Regions from separate parts of the Microbacterium sp. SLBN-154 genome, predicted to be linked through region 1. Evidence: predicted binding sites of a transcription regulator. Region 1 holds the regulator's gene; the other holds the start of a gene.
The links. The regulator HrcA, encoded in region 1, represses chaperone genes, less so after heat shock. The targets are predictions, from matches to a motif close to TTNGCACTCGNNNNNNNCGAGTGCNAA.
Positions count from the first base shown of each region.

Region 2: the regulator HrcA is predicted to act here: its motif matches at 1,764-1,790, upstream of groES (co-chaperone GroES).

Region 1 is NZ_VFNL01000001.1:2,214,325-2,217,732, forward strand. Features, by position in the region: gene FBY40_RS10735 (16S rRNA (uracil(1498)-N(3))-methyltransferase) at 1-222, opposite strand, end outside; gene dnaJ (molecular chaperone DnaJ) at 226-1,344, opposite strand; gene hrcA (heat-inducible transcriptional repressor HrcA) at 1,394-2,434, opposite strand; gene hemW (radical SAM family heme chaperone HemW) at 2,537-3,408, opposite strand, start outside.
Region 2 is NZ_VFNL01000001.1:1,206,359-1,209,766, reverse strand. Features, by position in the region: gene FBY40_RS05995 (SDR family oxidoreductase) at 1-268, shown strand, start outside; gene rarD (EamA family transporter RarD) at 273-1,235, opposite strand; gene groES (co-chaperone GroES) at 1,377-1,685, opposite strand; gene FBY40_RS05980 (Hsp70 family protein) at 2,000-3,408, shown strand, end outside.

The DNA of each region.
Region 1 (3,408 bases):
GGCGATGTGCGATTTCGCCGACACCCGCACCGCCACCGTCGACGGGGAGACCGACTCGCACCTGCCCTCGAGCCACACCCCGGCGCCGTCGCCGACGGTCACGCTCTCACCGACGCGCACCCGCCGCACTGTGGCGGCGTGCTTCGCTTCGGCACCGGTCAGGGTCACGACGCCGCCGACGGGTGTCGCCGTCGCCTCGGAGGACAGGAAGTGCAGGGGCACCGCTCAACCGTTCCGGAAGCGATCCCGGAGCTTGGCGAACAGGCCCTGGTGGAATTCGGAGAGCCGCGGCGGTGCGGGCTTGGTGCGCTTGGCGAGCTCTTCGATGAGAGCGCGTTCCCGGTGATCGAGCCGTGTGGGCGTCACCACCTGCACGCCGACTCGGAGATCGCCGCGCTGCGAGCCGCGCAGCGGTGTGATGCCACGGCCCTTGATCGTCAGCACGTCGCCGGACTGCACGCCGGCCCTCAGCTCGAGATCGACCGGTCCGTCGAGCGAGTCGATCGTCGTGTGGGTGCCGAGGATCGCGTCCGGCATCGACACCTCGAGCGTCGCCAACAGGTCGTCGCCGTCGCGTGAGAACACCGGGTCGGGCGCGATGTTCACCTCGAGGTAGAGATCGCCGTTGGGTCCGCCGGCGGGGCCCACCTCGCCCGATCCGGGCAGCTGCAGACGCAGACCGCTCTCGACCCCCGCCGGCACGTCGATCGAGACCGTGCGGCGCGAGCGGACACGTCCCTGCCCCTGGCAGGTGGCGCAGGGATACGGGATCGTCGTGCCGTACCCCTGGCACACCGAGCACGGCTGGGAGGTGACGACGTTGCCGAGGAGGCTGCGGACCTGCCGCTGGACGTGGCCCGTGCCGTGGCAGATGTCGCACGTGACGGGTGAGGTGCCGGGTTGGCAGCACGATCCGGTGCACGTCTCGCACACGACGGCGGTGTCGACCTCGATGTCGCGGTGCACGCCGAAGACGACGTCCTTGAGCTCGAGGTTGATCCGAACCAGCGCGTCCTGGCCGCGTTCGCGCCGCGAGCGCGGCCGGGCACCGCGCGCGCCGCCGCCTCCACCCCCGCCGAAGAACGTCTCGAAGATGTCGCTGAACCCGCCGAATCCGCCGGCGGCCCCGCCGAAGGCGGTGTCACCGCCGACGTCGTAGCGGGCGCGCTGGTCGGGGTCGCTCAGCACGTCGTAGGCGTGCGTGACGAGCTTGAACCGCTCCGCCGCGTCCTCCCCGGGATTGACGTCGGGGTGCAGCTCTCGCGCCAGCCGTCGGTAGGCGCGCTTGATGTCGTCGGGGCTGGCGTCACGCGCCACACCGAGTACTTCGTAGTGGTCAGCCACTTTCACCTTCCTGCCGCGCCGGGCGCGGGGAGTCTGCGGAATGCTGTCGTCAGCGGGCGTTCTCGTCTTCATCCAGGAGACGAGTGAGGTACCTCGCCACGGCCCGAACGGCCGCGAGGTTGGTCGGGTAGTCCATGCGGGTCGGTCCGAGCACGCCGACGCGCGCACGGGAGCCGGTCGCGTCGTAATCGCTTGCGACGACCGACGCTTCGCTCAGGCCGAAGGGCTCGTTCTCCCGCCCGATGCTCGCCGCGAGGCCCTGATCGTCGGCGACCATCTCGCCCATGAGCTTCAGCAGTGTCACCTGCTCCTCGATGGCCTCCAGCAGCGGGTAGATGCTGCCGCGGAAGTCCGCTTCGCTGCGGGCGAGGTTGGCGCTGCCGGCGAGCACGAGTCGGTCCTGCCGGAAGTCATCCAGTTCCTCCCCGATGACCCGGAGGATCGCCTGGAGCGCGGGGCCGTCGGGATCCCCGGGAGTCTCGCCCGCTCCGACAGCGGTCGCGACCCCGGCCACACCCTCCCGCACCGGCACTCCGACGACGAGGTCGGAGACCCGGCCGCGGATCCGCTGCATCCGGTCCTCATCGATCTCCACCCCCGGGAAGGCGAGTCGCTGGGAGACCCTGCCGGTGTCGGTGACGACGATGACCAGGACCTTCAGTGCGTCCAGGCGGACGAGCTCCACGTGGGAGACCGTCGCCCGGGCGAAGGACGGATACTGCACGATCGCGACGTGCCCGGTGAGGACCGTCAGAGCGCGCACCGTGCGGGCGAGCACTTCGTCGAGGTCCGAGGGGCCTTCCAGGAACGAGGAGATGGCCGTCCGCTGGGCGGGGCTCAGGGGCCGCACCTGGGCGAGGTGATCGACGAAGACGCGGTAGCCCTTGTCGGTCGGGACGCGCCCGGACGACGTATGCGGGGCGACGATGAGGTCTTCGTCTTCGAGCAGGGCCATGTCGTTGCGAATGGTGGCGGCGGAGACGCCGAAGGCGTGACGCTCGACGATCGCCTTGCTGCCGACGGGTTCGCGCGTGTCGACGTAGTCCTGCACGATGGCGCGCAGCACCTGCAATCCGCGTTCGCTGACCATGACACCCCCTCCGTCGGCCTGCCGACACCCCTGGCACTCGTGGGATTCGAGTGCCAATTCTATCGGAACACCCTCGACGTCGGACGGCCGGGTCACGGCATGTCAGGCCGTGAGCGTGCGAACGACGTGGTCGGCCAGGAGTCGGCCGCGCCGGGTGAGCCGCACCCGATCGACGGTGTGTGGTTCGACCAGGCCGTCCGCCACGAGCCCAGGGAGGGCGGCACTCGCGCCCGACGGGAGGGATGAGGTGGCGAGACCCTCGTGGGTGCGGACGCCGAGGAGAACCGCCTCGAGGAGCCGGGAGGACGGCGACAGGACCTCGCGCCCCGCCGCGGGGGACAGGCCCTCGGCGAGCCGTTGGGCGTAGGCGGCCGGATGACGCACGTTCCAGAAGCGGGTTCCGGCGACGTGGCCGTGCGCGCCGGGGCCGAACCCCCACCAGTCGCTCCCCCGCCAGTAGGCGGCGTTGTGGCGGCAGCGATCGGCGGGGGTCCGAGCCCAGTTGGACACCTCGTACCACGCCATCCCTGCCGCGGTGAGCAGATCGTCTGCGAGCTCGTACATCTCCGCCTGCAGATCGTCGTCGGGCAGGGCGAGTTCCCCCCGTCGGATGCGGCGGGCCAGCGCCGTCCCGTCCTCGACGATGAGGGCGTAGGCGGACAGGTGGTCGGGGTCGAGTGCGATCGCCGTCTCGAGCGACGTGCGCCAGTCGGCCAGTGATTCCCCCGGAGCGCCGTAGATCAGGTCGATGCTGACGCCGAGCCCGGCCTCGCGGGCGGCGGCCACGGCTGTTGCCACCGCGCCGGTGCGGTGCGAGCGATCCAGCGTCGCCAGGACGTGGGGAACAGCGGACTGCATGCCGATCGAGAGCCTGGTCACCCCGGCCTCCGCGAGGCGGCGTGCGACCTCCTCGTCGACGGTGTCGGGGTTGGCCTCCACCGTCACTTCGGGATCGACGGCTCCCGGGAACGCCG
Region 2 (3,408 bases), 1.0 Mb from region 1:
GCAGCCGATCGCAGGCGACGACGTCGCGGTGCAGCTCGCGGGTCTCGCTGACGAGGCGCCGTCGGGCGGCGCCTCGGAGATCGCCGGGCCCGAGGTGATGGCCCTCGCCGACTTCGTCTCGCGCTGCCTGGCGGCGATCGGCGACGACCAACCCGTCATCGCCGACCCGCGCGCGCTCTACTTCGGCGCCGCCATCGAGCGTGACGAACTGCTCCCCGGCGAGAACGCCAGGATTGCGCCCACCCGGCTGTCGGACTGGCTGACCTGACCGATCAGGTCACCGCGCCGACATCCGACACTCCGCGGCGGGCGTGACGGATCGAGTCGACGGTGAGCACGACGAGGGCGATCCAGACGAGGCTGAAGCCGATCCATCGCTCGAGCGGCATCGGCTCGCCCAGGAGGAACGCGCCGGTGAGGAACTGCAGGATGGGCGCGACGAACTGCAGCAGTCCGATCAGGCTGAGCGGAACGCGCCGCGCGCCGGCGGCGAAGAAGAGGAGGGGGGTGGCGGTCACGACGCCCGCCAGCGACAGCAGCACGGCGTGCCAGACACCCGCCGTGCCCATCGTGATGCCCGAGGTGACCCCGACGCTCACCAGCACGACGGCGGCGACGGGGGTCAGCCACAGGGTTTCGAGCGTGAGGCCGCTCACAGCGTCGACGGAGGGGCCGATCTGCTTCTTCACCAGACCGTAGAGACCGAAGGAGAACGCCAGAGACAGCGCGATCCACGGGAAGGCGCCGTAGCCGACGGCGATGACGATGCAGGCGACGGCGGCGATCGCGAGCGCGACCCACTGCGTGATCCGCAGGCGCTCGCGCAGCACCACCACACCGAGCAGCACGGTGACGATCGGGTTGATGAAGTACCCCAGGCTCGTCTCGATCACATGCCCGGTGAGGGCGGCGATCAGGAACACCTGCCAGTTGATGTAGATGAGGATGCCGGCGACCGCCGTCCACAGCAGCAACCGGCGGGTGCGGAGGATGACGAGGAACTTCCCCCAGCCACGCGTGACCGCGAGCAGCAGCGCGCAGAACACAAGCGACAGCAGAATGCGCCAGGCGACGACCTCGAACGCACCCGTCGGTTCGAGCAGCAAGAAGTAGAGCGGCAGGAAACCCCAGATGAGGTAGGCCGCCAGCGCATATATGGCGCCGAGTGTGCGTTCGCGTGTCGGATCCGTGGGCGGGGCGTTTCCCCCGGCCCTTTCGGTCGTCTCGCGCGTCACCGATTCAGCCTACGCGCGGGTGGCGGGACGGACGACGGGCCGATCGGTCATCCGTGGCCTGTTCGACGTCGCACGCGCACACGAAACGGGGGCCGGATGCCGAAGCATCCGACCCCCGTGGAGTGTGTCGCCGAGATGGACTCAGCGGACGACGACCGCCAGCACGTCGCGGGCGGAGAGGACGAGGAACTCGTCCGCGCCGAACTTGACCTCGGTGCCGCCGTACTTGGAGTAGATCACGCGGTCGCCGACGGCGACGTCGAGCGGGATCCGGTTGCCGTTGTCGTCGATGCGGCCGGGGCCGACGGCCACGACCTCGCCCTCCTGGGGCTTCTCCTTGGCGGTGTCGGGAATGACCAGACCGCTCGAGGTGGTCTGCTCGGCCTCGACCTGCTTGATGACGATGCGGTCCTCGAGCGGCTTGATGGAAACCTGAGTGGAAACCGTCACGGTCTACCTCTTCTTTCTTGAGATGAAGACTGGTTAGCACCCATACCTTGAGAGTGCTAATCCAGTGTAGGCAAACCGTTGGCACTCTCGCAACGTGAGTGCCAGATTCGGAGCGCGCACACTAGCAGGTCGCGACGCACGGGGAAACGGTCGCCGGCCACCTACCGGAGGTCCGAGGAGGTGTGTATCATCCGAGGTGGGACGCCGCTCTCACAGCTGAGACCACTCAGTGACGAACAACGCGGCAAATAGAGTCGAATTGGGGCGGAACCTGGGGAGGTTCCGGAATCGACTCTCTTGGGGGAGATGAGAACTTGGCTACTGGGGCTACGTATTTTTTGGGGATCGACGTCGGAACGACGCGGATCGCTGCGGCAACGGCGCGCACTGCGCCCGACGGCAGCATCGTCGCGGCACCGTTCCCGTTGGGCCGTCGCAACGACAGCGCCGCTACGGTGGTGTTCGTCGCTGATGACGGCGAACTGCTGATCGGAGACGCCGCCGAACGTCGCGGTATCACGCAGCCCGAGCGGCTCGTGCGCGAGTTCAAGCGCAGCATCGGCGACGACGTGCCGGTGGTCGCCGGCGGACGCTCGATCCCGGCCGAGAAGCTGTGGGCGCACACCGTGTCGGCCGTCGTCGACGCGGTCGTCGAGCGCGAGGGCTCCCGCCCCGCGGCGGTGATGCTCACCCACCCCACCGCGTGGGGTCCCCACCGCATCGGCCTCATCCTGTCGGCGCTCGACAAGCTGGGCGTCAAGGACGTGCACCTGATCACCGAGCCCGAAGCCGCGGCGCGTCACTACGAGTCGGGCCGGGTGATGGAGGCCGGGCAGGCGCTCGCCGTCTACGACCTCGGCGGCGGCACATTCGACTCCGTCATCCTGCGCAAGAGCGCCGACGGCTCCTTCGCTCCCGTGGGCATCCCGGTGGGCATCGACAACCTCGGCGGCGCCGACTTCGACGACGCCGTCTTCCGTCACGTCCTGCGCTCGTCGGGCGTCGCCGAAGCCGACCTCAACGACGCCGACCCCGACATCCGCCTCGCGCTGGCGCAGCTGCGCCGCGAGTGCGTCGAGGCCAAGGAAGCCCTCTCGTTCGACTCCGACGTCACCGTGCCGGTGCTGCTCCCCTCCGGGGCGACCAGCGTGCGCCTGACGCGCCAGGAGTTCGAGGAGATGATCGACGGCTCGATCGAGCGCACGATCGACACCCTCGAGGACGGGCTCGACTCGGCCGGTCTCGAGCCCGAGGCTCTGGAGAGCATCCTCCTCATCGGCGGTTCGTCCCGGATCCCGCTCGTGGCCGAGCGCCTCTCCGAGCGGCTCGACCGACCGATCGCGATCGACGCCGACCCGAAGTCATCCATCGCCCTGGGCGCGGCCCGCGCCCTCGTGCCGGTGACCGCGGATGAGTCGGCCACGACCCTTGCGCTCGTTCCCGCGGGCGCTGCGGTGGGCGCGGCAGGTGTCTTGGCGACAACGGATGCCGCGGCTGCTGCCACGACCGACCTCGCCGTGCTCGACCCCAAGGGTCCGGCCGAGCAGAAGGCGGCGCGCCGCTGGTACCAGCGCGTGCCCGCCGTTGCGGCCGCTGGAGCGGGCGCCCTCGTCATCGCCACGGGCCTGGTCTTCGCCAGCGCCGGCGGGCTCGGCGCCGGCACGTTCGACACCACCGCGTCGACCGAGAACCTGCGCGAATGGGTGGACGTGGAGCTCACGCC